Regions from separate parts of the Lentzea rhizosphaerae genome, predicted to be linked through region 1. Evidence: riboswitches for the same ligand, from Rfam matches in the RefSeq annotation. Region 1 holds a riboswitch; each other region holds the start of a gene.
The links. Region 1 has a riboswitch for S-adenosylmethionine ahead of ACFOWZ_RS17920 (aminotransferase class V-fold PLP-dependent enzyme). Riboswitches for the same ligand answer to the same signal wherever they lie in the genome.
Positions count from the first base shown of each region.

Region 1 (4,194 bases):
GGCTTGTCGACGACGATGATGTCGTCGTCCTCGTGGATCACGACCAGGCCCTCGACGGGGATCGCCTGGACGGTGATCGGCTGCGGCGGCGCCGGCAGCGTGATCTCGAGCATGGCGCCCGCGGTCAGCCGGTCGGACTTGCCCACGACACGGCCGTCGATCAGCACGTCGTCGGCGTCGGCGATGGCGGCGACGGCGGTGCGGGACAGACCCAGCAGCTTCGCGAGGCCGGCGTCGACGCGCATGCCGTCCAGACCGTCGGGAATCGGCAGCGTTCGGTATCCGCTCACGCGCGGGGCCTCGACCTTCTTCTCCTTGCAGAACCTGCTGAACCTATCAGGACCAGCTACTTCGGCTCCGTCAGACCGTCGGACTCCACGGGCACCGGAGCGTCCTTGTGAATCGTCCCGTCGTAGTCGTGCCGCCTGAGCGCGAGGACGATGATCGCCGCGCCACCGCCGACGATCGCCATGTCGGCGAGGTTGAACACGGGCCAGACACGGCCGTACGGGTCGAACAGCGACAGGAAGTCCACCACGTGACCGCGCATCGGCCCCGGCTCGCGGAAGAGGCGGTCGACCAGGTTGCCCACGGCACCGCCCAGCACCAGGCCCAGGCCGACGGCCCAGCCCTGGGAGCGGAGGTTGCGCGAGATCCAGGCGATGAACCCGACGACTCCCAGCGCGATCAGCGCCAGGATCCACGTCATGCCCTCCGCCAGGCCGAACGCGGCACCGGGGTTGCGGACGAACGTCAGGTAGAGCACCCCGCCGAACAGCTTGATGGGGCCGGAGTCCTCGAGGAACGCCACGGACACGACCTTGGTGAGCACATCCAGGGCCAGCACACCGCCCGCCAGCACCGCGAGCGTCTTGGTCTTCGGCTCCGGCAGCGATCCGGTGATCGAGAACTCCGGCTCGACGACGTCGTCGCCGGAGTCCTTCCCGGCGGCTTCTTCCGAAGCCTTCTCCGCCCACTCCTCGGTGGCGTCGTCCGGTGCCGCCGCGGGTTCCTCGACCGCTTCCGGCGCGCTGACCTGCTCTTCCGCAGGGTCGGCAGCAGCCTTCTCGGCGGCCTTGGACTCGTCACTCACCAGGTCATTGTCCACTACAGGGACTACGCGAGGAACGGCGGCAGGGTTCGGCCGTCGTCCTCCGGCACCCACCGTCCGTCACGCTGCGTGTAGGTCCACTTCGGCCCCTCGGTGACGAGAGTGCGCAGCGCGGCGACCAACCGGTCCACGTGCTCGACCGTCGTGCCGAGGCCGATCGACGCGCGCACGGCACGGTCCTCGTGCGACCCGACCTGCTTGACCAGGCGGCCCACGATCACGTGCGCGCAGAACGCGCCGTCCCGCACACCGATGCCGTACTCCGCGGACAGCGCCGCCGCGAGGAAGCCCGCGTCGAAGCCGGAGATCGTGAAGCTCACGACACCGACCTTGTCGACGTCGGTCAGGATCGACAGCTCGCGGAAGCCGGGGATCGTGCGCAGCCCTTCACGAAGGCGGGCCAGCAGCTCCTGCTCGTGCGCGACCGTCTGCTCCCAGTGCCGCGACAGGATCTCGCAGGCCGCCGCGAGCGCGTGCACGCCGACGACGTTCGGGCTGCCGGCCTCGTGCCGCTCCGGCACCGCGGACCAGGCCACGCCGAGCCGGTCGCCGTGGTCGGTCACCTTCGACGTGGCACCGCCGCCGACCAGGTACGGCTGGGCCTGCTGCAACCAGTCCGCGCGACCGACCAGCACGCCCGCACCGAACGGCGCGTAGATCTTGTGACCGGAGAACGCGACGTAGTCGACGCCCAGCTCACGGGCGTTGACCGGGCGGTGCGGGGCGAGCTGCGCGGCGTCGAGCGCGATCCGCGCGCCGTGCCGGCGGGCGACCTTCGCGAGCTCCGCGACCGGCCACAGCTCACCCGTGACGTTGGACGCCCCGGTGACGATCACGAGCCGAGGGCCGACCGGGGCGGCGGCCAACGCCCGGTCCAGCGCGACGATCGCGGCGCCAGACGAAGACGGTGCGGGAATGCGCTGAACGTTCGGACCGCGCCACGGCAGCAGCGCCGCGTGGTGCTCGCTGTCGAACAGGACGACGGCGGTGTTCTTGGGAACGCTGCGCGCCAACAGGTTCAGCGAGTCCGTGGTGTTGCGGGTGAAGACGACGGCGTCGGACGAGTGCGCCCCGATGAACCTGCGGATGCGGTCACGCGCCTGCTCGTAGACGCGGGTCGACACCTGCGAGGCGAACCCGGCGCCGCGGTGCACGCTGGCGTACCAGGGCAGCAGCTCGTCGACGGCGTCGCGCACCTCCTGCAGACACGGCGCGCTCGCCGCGTGGTCGAGGTTGGCGTAGGTGACGCGCTCTCCGGTGACCAGTGGAACGCGCAGGTCAGCGCCGACGACAGCCGGAACCGCAGTGCTGGTGGTCTTGGTGATCGCGAGCGTCATCGAGCTGCCTCCGAGGCCAGGGGCCCCGTGTCGCGAAGGCCCGCGCTTGACCGGCGCCCCACGCGCCGGACCAGGTCCTCACCAAGGGCACCCCACCGCGGTTGGAGGGTTGCCGGCCAGCAAGCTTGGGCTTGACGCTGGCTCTCATGACCTGCCGACGACGTTAGCGGAGGGTCACCGAGCGCGTCGACACCCGATCACATCGTGAGAAGCCTCGGAGACCGACTATTCGCCGGTCTCGCCCTTCCAGCGGGCGTAGCGACCGGCCCGGTCCACGGCACGAACGCGCCGCTCAGCGGCCTCGCGCGCCTCTTCCGTGGTGACGATGAGCAACTGGTCCTCGGTCTGCAGCCGCGTCGTCGGTTGTGGCGTGAAACTCTTCCCGCCGCGCACCACGAGGCTCACCGTGGCGCCGGTCGGCAGCCTCAGCTCGGACATGTACACGCCGTGCAGCTTCGACCCGCGCTGGATGTGCACCTGCAGCAGCTCGGCGCCCAGCTCGTCCAACGGCGAGGAGTCGACCTGCACCTCCTGCGGCTCCCCCGCGCGCACCAGGCCGAGGCGCCGCGCCAGGAACGGCAACGTCGTGCCCTGCACCACCGTCAGCACGATGACCAGCACGAACACCGCGTCGACCAGCTCGCGCGCGCCCTGAACGCCCTGGATCAACGGGATCAGCGCGAACACGATGGGCACCGCGCCGCGCAGGCCCGACCACGAGAGGAACGCCTGCTCGCGCCACGGCACCTTGAACGGCAGCGCGGCGAGCACGACGGACAGCGGCCGCGCCAGGAACGTCACCACCACACCCGCGATCAACGCCGGGACCAGCACGTCGAGCAGCCGCGACGGTGACGCGTAGAGGCCGAGCAGGACGAAGAGCCCGATCTGCGCGAGCCAGCCGAGCCCTTCCGCGAACGAGAGGGTGTCGGCGCGGTGCGGCAGGCGGGCGTTGCCGAGCACCAGCGCGGCCACGTAGGTGGCGAGGAACCCGGACGCGTGCGCGAGATCGCCTGCGGTGTAAGCGATCACGCACACCGCCACGGTGGCGAGCGGGTACAGGCCGGTGGCGGGCAGCGCCGCACGTCTCAGCCCAGCGCCGCCGAGATAGCCCAGCGCGACACCGATGAGCGCGCCCGCGACCAGTTCGTAGACCACGAGCAGCGGTGCGGTCCACGAGATCCGGTCCGACGACGCCAGCAGCACGACGGCGAGGTAGACCGGCGCGTCGTTGAGGCCGGACTCCAGTTCGAGCGCGCCGGTGAGCCGCGCCCCGACGCCCAGCGACCGCAGGACGCTGAAGACCGCGGCCGCGTCGGTGGACGACAGCACCGCGCCCCACAGCAACGCCATCCGCCAGTCGAGGCCGAGCAGGAAGTGCAACGCGGTTCCCGTCACGGCGACGCTCACCGCAACGGCCACTGTGGACAGTGCGACACCTAACCACAGCGAGGACTTCACGGCCTGCCAACGGGTCGTGAGCCCGCCCTCGCTCAGGATCAGCACGAGAGCCGCGATGCCGAGGGACTGGGTGAGGTCGGCGTCGTCGAACCTGATGCCGGCCACGGACTCGCCGAGCAGCACGCCGATGCCGAGGTACAACAACAACGAGGGCAGACCGAGTCGAGTCGACACGCGCACCGCGACCACGGAGATCAGCAGCACGGCCGCGCCGACGCCCAGAACGACCGTCACGTCACCCACCCGGACCATTCTCGTTGATCACCACCGAATTGGACGAATCCG
Region 1 is NZ_JBHRZI010000015.1:213,811-218,004, forward strand. Features, by position in the region: gene ACFOWZ_RS17910 (RluA family pseudouridine synthase) at 1-245, opposite strand, end outside; gene lspA (signal peptidase II) at 347-1,093, opposite strand; gene ACFOWZ_RS17920 (aminotransferase class V-fold PLP-dependent enzyme) at 1,117-2,448, opposite strand; SAM riboswitch class IV at 2,486-2,600, opposite strand; gene ACFOWZ_RS17925 (potassium/proton antiporter) at 2,674-4,161, opposite strand.

Region 2 (4,194 bases), on a different contig from region 1:
CAGCACGGCGGCGCAGAGCCTGACCAGGCCTGCCATCACGCGTCGTACTCGAAGAGGTAGACGCTCGCGACCGAGCCGGGATGCGCCCAGTCGAACGGGATGCGCTTGCCCTTCGGGCACGCCGCCCTGCTGAACTCCGTGTTGCCGCTCGCGAACACCGCCTTCACCTTCGCGCACTGGCCGTCCGCGTCGGTGTCCTCGACCCAGCCGCTCACGCGGATCTTGCCGTCCCGGCAGCTCAGCTCCCAGTGCGCCTTGGCACCGGACGTCTTCGGGTTCTTGACCTCGCCGCAGCCACCCATCGCGGACATGCCCTCCGCGTTCGCCGTCGCGGCGCCGGACAACGACAAGCCCACCAGTGCCAAACCGGTCAACGCAGCGCGAATTCCACGCACGTCAGCCACCCCTCGTTTTGTGTTGGATTCCGATTCGTTGAGGCACCCGGCCGGGGCGGGACTGAGCTTTCCGAGATCAGCGGCGGTCGTACAAGTGGATGCGGCCGTCCGGTCAGTCCGACCTTGTCCGGCCTGGTCAGGGGCGCCTCCGGACGGCATGATCGGGAGACGTGAACAGCCAGGGGGAGTTCATCGCGTCGTTGCGCGAGCTGAAACAACGGTCCGGCCTCACCTATCGCCAGTTGGAGAAACGCGCCGCCGAGCGGGGAAAGGTGCTGGCGCGCAGCACTCTGGCCGACGTGCTCGCGGGAAAGCGGCTACCGGCACCGGACGTGCTGGACGCGTTCGTGCACGCGTGCGGTGAAGGTGACCAGGTCGACTCGTGGCAGCAGGCCCGCGCCTCGATCGCCGAACCCGCTGCGACACCGGCGGTCCAGCGACGTCGTTCGGTGTGGTGGTCGGCGGCTTCCGCGCTGGTGGTCGTCGCCGCGGCGGGCACCTGGTTCGCGGTGTCCGGTGGCCGGGACGCGCCCGCCGGCACCTCGGTCCCGACCTCACCGGTGCGGATCAGGCCGGTCGCCGCGCCGGACCTGTGCCTGACCGACGGACACGTGCGCGACGGCCGCTACGGCCCGCTAGTGGCCGTGCAACGACCGTGTTCCGCCGTGGCACCGCAAACGACCACGCTCGAACCACTCGGTTCCGGCGCGTACCGCATCGCGTGGCACCACCCGCAGTTCGGCAAGGGATGTCTGAAGGTGCTGGAGGACGGTCTGCTGGAGCCGTGGGACGACTGCACCAAAGCCACGCCCTTCACCCTCGAACACTCGGAGGCCGAGTACACCCTGCGCGTCGAAGGCCGCGGCTGCGTCGGCATCGCGGGCACGGGCGAGAGCGCCGAGGCACTCGTCGGTGCGTGCGATCAGCGGTTCATGATCGACACCGCTCAACGACGGCCGTGAGCGGCCACGATCCTGAGCACGGCACGCTCCAGCGCGTAGTCGGCGTCGGCCGCCACACCCTTCACGTCGGCGTTGAGCCCCGCGACCACCTGCATCGCGTCGGCGAGACCGGACTGGTCCCAGCCGCGCGCCTGGGCCTGCGCCTTCTTGATCTTCCACGGCGGCATGCCGAGCGGACCCGCCAGGCTGAACGGGTCGGCACGGCCCACCGCGGACACCCGCGCGACCGTGCGCACCGCGTCCGCGAGCGCGTCCGCGACCAGCACGTGCGGCACGCCGAGCTGCATGGCCCAGCGCAACGCCTCCATGGCTCCCGCACGGTCACCGGTCACGGCCTTCTCCGCGACCGCGAACCCGGTCACCTCGGCCTTGCCCTGGTGGTAGCGGCGGATCTCGTCGACCGTCACCTTGCCGTCGGTGTCCGACACGAGCTGTGACGCCGCGGCGGCGAGCTCGCGCAGGTTCGTGCCCACGGCGTCGATGAGCGTGGCGACGGCCTCCGGATCGATCTTGCCGCCCGCCCGCCGCACCTCGTTGCGCACGAACGCCTCCCGCTCACCGGGCTTGGTGATCTTGGCGCACTCGGTGACCGCGGCACCGGCCTTCTTCAGCTGTCCGGGCAGGTCCTTGGCCGCCTTGCTGCGACCACCGCCCGTGTGCACGACGACGAGCGTGACTCCGTCCGCGGGCGCCTTGACGTAGGAGAGCACCGTCTCGGCGATCTCCTTGGTGATGTCCTGCGCGCTCTGCAGGACGATCACGCGCCCCTCCGCGAACAGCGACGGGCTCACCAGCTCGGCCAGCTCGGGAGGAGTGAGGTCAGTCACCTGCACACGGGTCAGATCGGCGTTCGGATCGACCTCGCGTGCGGCCTCGAGCGCCGCCCGAACAGCACGTTCGACCAGCAACTCCTCCTCGCCGACGACGAGGTGCAGTGACTCCGGTGCGCTCACGCTCCGCATCCTCCCACGTCCCGGATCGTGGACGTCGGTGGCTGAGCCGCGGACTGTTGCCGTAGCTTGGTGGCCACAACTGAACACCGCTCATCCAGAGGGGCAGAGGGACCGGCCCGAAGAAGCCCCGGCAACCGGCGTCAGCAGCAGTGCATCACTGCGCGCGGACGATCACGGTGCCAATTCCGACCCGTTCGATTTCGCGGGAAAGATGAGGAGATACCTCGCGATGACTGCTGTCACTGTGCCCACGAGCACGACCTTCGACCTCGGCCCCGCCCGTGCACTGCTGTGCCGTGAGTGCGGAAATGAGACCCCTCTCGCTGCTGAGTACGCCTGTCTGGAATGTTTCGGGCCGCTGGAAGTGGCCTACGACTTCGGCAGGATCCGGCGCGAGGACATCGAGGCCGGCCCCAAGTCGATCTGGCGCTACCGCGGCCTTCTCCCCGTTCCGTCCACTGTGGAACAGCACCCGAACACCGACCCCGGCGGCACCCGCCTGGTCAAGGCCGACAACCTCGCCAAGGCCCTGGGCGTCCGCAAGGTCTGGGTGAAGGACGACACCGGCAACCCCACCCACTCGTTCAAGGACCGCGTGGTCGGCGTGGCCCTCGCCGCGGCCCGTGAGCTCGGCTTCAAGGTCCTGGCCTGCCCGTCCACCGGCAACCTGGCGAACGCCGTCGCCGCGGCCGCCGCCCGCGCGGGCTGGCAGTCGGTCGTGCTGGTTCCCTCCTCTCTCGAGCGCGCCAAGATCCTGATGAGCGCGGTCTACGAAGGCGCCCTGATCGCCGTCGACGGCAACTACGACGACGTGAACCGCCTGGCCCAGGAACTCGCCGCGGAGCACGAGGACTGGGCGTTCGTGAACGTCAACGTCCGCCCGTACTACGCGGAGGGCTCGAAGACCCTCGGCTACGAGGTCGCCGAGCAGCTGGGCTGGCGCCTGCCCGACCAGATCGTGGTGCCGATCGCGTCCGGCTCGCAGCTCACCAAGGTCGACAAGGCGTTCCGCGAGCTCGGCCAGCTCGACCTCGTCGAGGCCACCCCGTACCGCGTGTTCGGCGCCCAGGCCACCGGCTGCAGCCCGGTCTCCGCCGCGTACAAGGAAGGCCACGACGTCATCCGCCCGGTCCGCCCGGACACCATCGCCCGCTCGCTGGCGATCGGCGCCCCGGCCGACGGCCCCTACGTCCTCGACGCGGTGCGCCGCACCAACGGTGCCATCGAGGACGTGACCGACGAAGAGGTCGTCGAGGGCATCAAGCTCCTCGCCCGCACCGAGGGCATCTTCGCCGAGACCGCCGGCGGCGTGACCGTGGCGACGGCGAAGAAGCTGATCGAGGCGGGCCAGCTCGACCCGGACGGCGAGACCGTGCTGCTCATCACCGGCGACGGCCTCAAGACCCTCGACGCGCTCGGCGACACGATCGGCCCGCGCGCGACGGTTCCACCGTCGGCCGAGGCCGTCATCAAGGCGCTGGGCTAAATCACCTCCTTCCGGTCCGGGGACGCTCACACGTCCCCGGACCGCGTTGTGTCAGAAGGAAATCGCGTCGGTCCTGAGCCAACCGGTGCGCGGAAAGCGTTGCAGGCCCTCCATCACGTGCGGTCCGACCGGGCTCGCCTCCGCGCGCCACGCCACGATCCGTTGCGGCCACGGGCATTCCGCCTTGAGCGCGTTGTAGTGGTAGTCGTGCCAGGCCTGCGGCGTGATCCTCAGGTCGTCGTCGAACACGTACTCCGACATGAGGTCGTAAGCCTCCTCCGGTTTCGCGGCCTTCGTGGGCGGCAGCACGTGTGTGGTGATCGCCTTGTACGTGAGCGCGCGCGTGCCGTCTTCGAGCGTTTCGCAGATGTAGAAACCGAAATCGGGTTTCAGCTCTT
Region 2 is NZ_JBHRZI010000029.1:9,925-14,118, forward strand. Features, by position in the region: gene ACFOWZ_RS32425 (DUF4258 domain-containing protein) at 1-36, opposite strand, end outside; gene ACFOWZ_RS32430 (hypothetical protein) at 36-395, opposite strand; gene ACFOWZ_RS32435 (helix-turn-helix domain-containing protein) at 566-1,357, shown strand; gene holA (DNA polymerase III subunit delta) at 1,342-2,319, opposite strand; SAM riboswitch class I at 2,398-2,528, shown strand; gene thrC (threonine synthase) at 2,540-3,796, shown strand; gene ACFOWZ_RS32450 (DNA internalization-related competence protein ComEC/Rec2) at 3,798-4,194, opposite strand, start outside.
Region 2: it holds a riboswitch for S-adenosylmethionine, as region 1 does, so the genes downstream of both, thrC (threonine synthase) here and ACFOWZ_RS17920 (aminotransferase class V-fold PLP-dependent enzyme) in region 1, are expected to answer to the same signal.

Region 3 (4,194 bases), on a different contig from region 1:
GACGCGTCGGTGTCCTCCAGCGAACGCGGCAGCTGAGCGGCCTCCAGGGGCACGAACTGCAGGTTCTTGGGGTTCTCCGCCACGTCGCGCGTGGTCGGCTGGTCCACGGCCTTGAGCTTGATCAGGCCGTTGGCTTCGAGGAGCTTGAGCCCGCGGGCCTCGTTCGTGGCGTCGTTGGCCACGGCGACCTTGGCGTTCTGCGGCAGCTCGTGGAGCTTGCGGACCTTCTTCGAGTAGAGACCCAGCGGCTCGACGTGGACGGGCTCGACCCACTCGACCTGGGCGCCGCTCTCCTTCGTGAAGGTCGCCAGGTACGGCACGGTCTGGAAGTAGTTGGCGTCGAGCGAGCCGTCGACCAGCGCCGTGTTCGGCTGCACGTAGTCGGTGAACTCGACGACCTCGATCTTCAGACCCTTCTGCGACGCGAGGTTGTCGGCCACGTACTTGAGGATCTGGGCGTGCGGGACCGGGGAGACGCCGACCTTGAGGGTGTCGGACGTGTTCGTGCCGGACGAGCAAGCGGACAAAACAGTCAAAGCGACCGCGATCAGGGCAGCCTTAATACGCATTTCGTTCCTTTTGAGAGTTTCAGCGGCGGAAAGTTTCAGTGCACGCGGGGAGCTTTCGTTCGCTCTGGCCGCACGAGAGGGCCCCGCGTGCCGAAAAGTCAGACGGAGGCGTGCCGGCGCCGGTCGGACGCACGGGCGGCACGGGTGAAACCGAGCTGGATCACGGTCGTGAGCACGGCGAGCCACGCCACGGTGCTCCACAGGATCCGGTCGTTGAAGCGCTGGTAGCCCTCGCGGATCGCGAGGTCGCCGAGGCCGCCACCGCCGATCACGCCCGCCATCGCGGAGTACCCGATCAGGGCGATCACGGTGACGCCGATGGCGTTGATCAGCGCGGGCAGCGACTCGCGGATCAGCACGCTCCTGACGATCCTCAACGTCGAGGCGCCGGTGGTGATCGCGGCCTCGACCACGGTCACGTGCACCTCGGACAGGATGTTCTGCACGAGCCGCCCGACGAACGGGATGGCGCCCACGGCCAGCGGCACGATGACCGCGGTGCTGCCGATGGAGCCGCCGACGATCAGGCGGGTGACCGACGTGAGCGCGACGAGCAGCACGATGAACGGCATCGAGCGGCCCAGGTCGGTGACGAAGCTGAGAATTCGGTGCACCGCGGCGTTCGGCCGCAGCCCGCCCTTGGCGGTGAGCTGCAGCCAAACCCCTACGGGAACTCCTAGTGCGGTGGCGATGACGGTGGAAACGCCGACCATGTACAGCGTTTCACCGGTGGCCTCGACGAGGTAGCTGACGACGTCGGGCCAGGGTGTAGCAGACCTCACGCAGCTACTCCCTGCGGTCCCTTCAGGGACCTCTGCACCGCACCGCCGGCCTCGCCGATCCACTCGAGCGCGGAGTCGGAGCGCTCGCCGTTCAGGCCGAGGCGGAACCGCGCGACCGGCGTCTCGCCCAGCCGCGTGAGGCCGCCACCGACGATGTTCAGCTCGACGCCGAACCGGTGCGAGGCCTCGGGCAGCAGCGCGCCGACCGCGGCGAACCCGACGAGCACGACGTCCGCGACGCGGTCGTAAGTGTTCTCGTTGATCGGGTTCAGGTCGACGGCGGGCAGCAACGCGGAACTCGTGCGGCTGGCGGCGTCACCGACCAGGTCGAGGACCTTGCCGTGCTCGACGACACGGCCCTGCTCCAGCACGGCGACGTCATCGCAGATCTTGCGGACCACGCCCATGTCGTGCGTGACGACGAGCACGGTCACACCGAGCTCAGCGCGCGCACGGTCGAGCACGGTCAGCACGGAACCGGTGGTCTCCGGGTCGAGCGCACTGGTGGGCTCGTCGGCGAGGAGCACGGACGGGTTCGCGGCGAGCGCACGCGCCACGGCGATGCGCTGACGCTGGCCGCCGGACAGCTGGTCGGGGTACGCGGTGGCCTTGTCGGTGAGGCCGACGAGGTCCAGCAGCTCACCCACGCGGGTGCGGCGCTGCGGCCCCGGAACGCCCGCGCTCTCGAGGGGAAGGGCGATGTTGCCGGCCGCCGTGCGCTGGCGGAGGAGCGAATCCCCCTGCGGCACAACGCCGATCTGCCGGCGGGCGGCCCGGAGGGCACTCCCGTCAAGGCTCGTGATGTCGGTGCCATCGACCCGGATCGCACCGGAGTCGGGACGCTCGAGCAGCGCAACGCAGCGCGCGAGCGTCGACTTGCCGGCCCCGCTCGGGCCGACCACGCCGAGCACGGTGCCCGCCTCGACGTCGAGGGTCACGCCGTTCAGGGCGTTGACACCCTGGAAGGACTTGGTGAGGTTTTCGACAGTGATCACTTCTGCTCCACGGCTGCGCGCGACGGCACACACGCCCTTGTGCGGGCTGTGCGCGATCGAAGTTCTGCTCAGGTGTGTGCGCCACTCGTTGACTGAGTGCGCGTCAAAGGACTTTGAGAAGGCGCCTTAGACGAGGTGGCGACGACATGCAGAAGCGGTGCGACGGCACTGGTCGACGACTCGACGGCGCGTCAGCATTCGCGAAGTGCACATGTGATCCTCCATCGGTCCTGGCGTTAGCACCTGCCCGCATCCAGCGGGTGGTTGCTGCGACGTCGTAGAGCCAGGTCTCTCGGTCGCTCCGGATGGCACTTAGCAGTCAACCGGACAGACGTTCGGTTGCGCAAGCCAGATTCGGATTCGTTCGACAGATCACACTGATGGCCGAAAGATCGCCGGGTCAGACCTCGGCGATCCGGACAAAGTCGATCACGCTGAGCTGTTCGCCCCTTTGCTGGGGGTCGATGCCAGCCTTCTGGAGCAGTTCGTCGGCCTGCTCGGCACCGCCGGCCCAGCCCTTGAGGGCGGCCCGCAGCGTCTTGCGGCGCTGGGCGAAGGCGGCGTCGATGATCTCGAACAGCCTTTTCTTGTCCACTGTGGACAGCAGGGTTTCGTGGCGCTGGAACCAGACCAGGCCCGAGTCGACGTTCGGGGCGGGCCAGAAGACGTTCTTGCCGATGCTGCCGGCCTTCTTGGCGTTGGCGTACCAGGCGAGCTTGACGCTCGGGACGCCGTAGATCTTGTTGCCCGGTTTTGCCGCCATTCGGTCGGCTACCTCTGCTTGGACCATGACCAGACCCTTTTGGAGGGTCGGGAGTTCGGCCAGCAGGTGGAGGACTACCGGGACCGCGACGTTGTACGGGAGGTTGGCGACGATCGCCGTGGGTTGTTCTGGCAGGTCCTGTTGGGTGACCTTCATCGCGTCTTTCAGGACCACGTGGAGTTTGTCGGCGTTCTCCGGGTCCATCTCGGATGCGGTCTGGGGGAGGCGTTGCGCGAGTTTGGGGTCGATCTCGACGGCGATGACCTGTTTGGCTGGTGGGAGGAGGGCCAGGGTCAGGGATCCCAGGCCTGGGCCCACTTCCAGGACGACGTCGTCGTTGGTGAGCTCGGCTGCCGTGACGATTTTGCGGACCGTGTTGGGGTCGTGGACGAAGTTCTGGCCCAGTTTCTTGGTTGGGCGGATGTCCAGCTCTTCGGCTAGACGGCGGACTTCGGCGGGTCCCAGCAGGCTCACTCGGGCATTGTCGCAGGGTGGGTGTTGCGCGGGTCGGCTCGGGTTGGGTGGCTCGGTCCCCCGGCACGCCAGGTTCCGTGTTGCTGTGGCGGGTGCTCCCTCCCCTGCCCCGGAAACGGCGATGGCCGCCCTGGCGAACCAGGAGCGGCCATCGGTCGAGTCAGGTGCGGGCTTACGGCAGGCCCAGCTTCGCGCGGCAGCCCGGCCACGCCGAGTACGTGCCGCCTCGGCCGTCGCGCAGCTTGGTGGCCACCGCGATCTGCTGTTCGCGCGTTGCCTGGTGCGGGAGGGGGGCGTAGGCCTGGCCACCATAGGCGCGCCAGGTGCTCGCGTCGAACTGCAGGCCGCCGTAGTAGCCGTTGCCCGTGTTGATGGCCCAGTTGCCGCCCGCCTCGCACTTGGCCAGGCGGTCCCAGACCTCGCCGTCGGGGAGGGGCTTGGTGCCCACGGTGATCTTCTTGGGCTTCGGCTCCTTGGTGACCTTGCCGCCGATCTTCTCGCGGCTGATCTCCTTGCCGTTCTTCACCGTCACGCGGTAGGTCGAGATCTGCTCGCCCGCCTCGCCCGGGTCGGTGACCTTCTGCTCGCCCGCGTTCATGTTCGGGTCGTTG
Region 3 is NZ_JBHRZI010000046.1:225,059-229,252, forward strand. Features, by position in the region: gene ACFOWZ_RS42875 (MetQ/NlpA family ABC transporter substrate-binding protein) at 1-569, opposite strand, end outside; gene ACFOWZ_RS42880 (methionine ABC transporter permease) at 668-1,351, opposite strand; gene ACFOWZ_RS42885 (methionine ABC transporter ATP-binding protein) at 1,348-2,346, opposite strand; SAM riboswitch class I at 2,565-2,658, opposite strand; gene rsmA (16S rRNA (adenine(1518)-N(6)/adenine(1519)-N(6))-dimethyltransferase RsmA) at 2,747-3,577, opposite strand; gene ACFOWZ_RS42895 (transglycosylase family protein) at 3,756-4,194, opposite strand, start outside.
Region 3: it holds a riboswitch for S-adenosylmethionine, as region 1 does, so the genes downstream of both, ACFOWZ_RS42885 (methionine ABC transporter ATP-binding protein) here and ACFOWZ_RS17920 (aminotransferase class V-fold PLP-dependent enzyme) in region 1, are expected to answer to the same signal.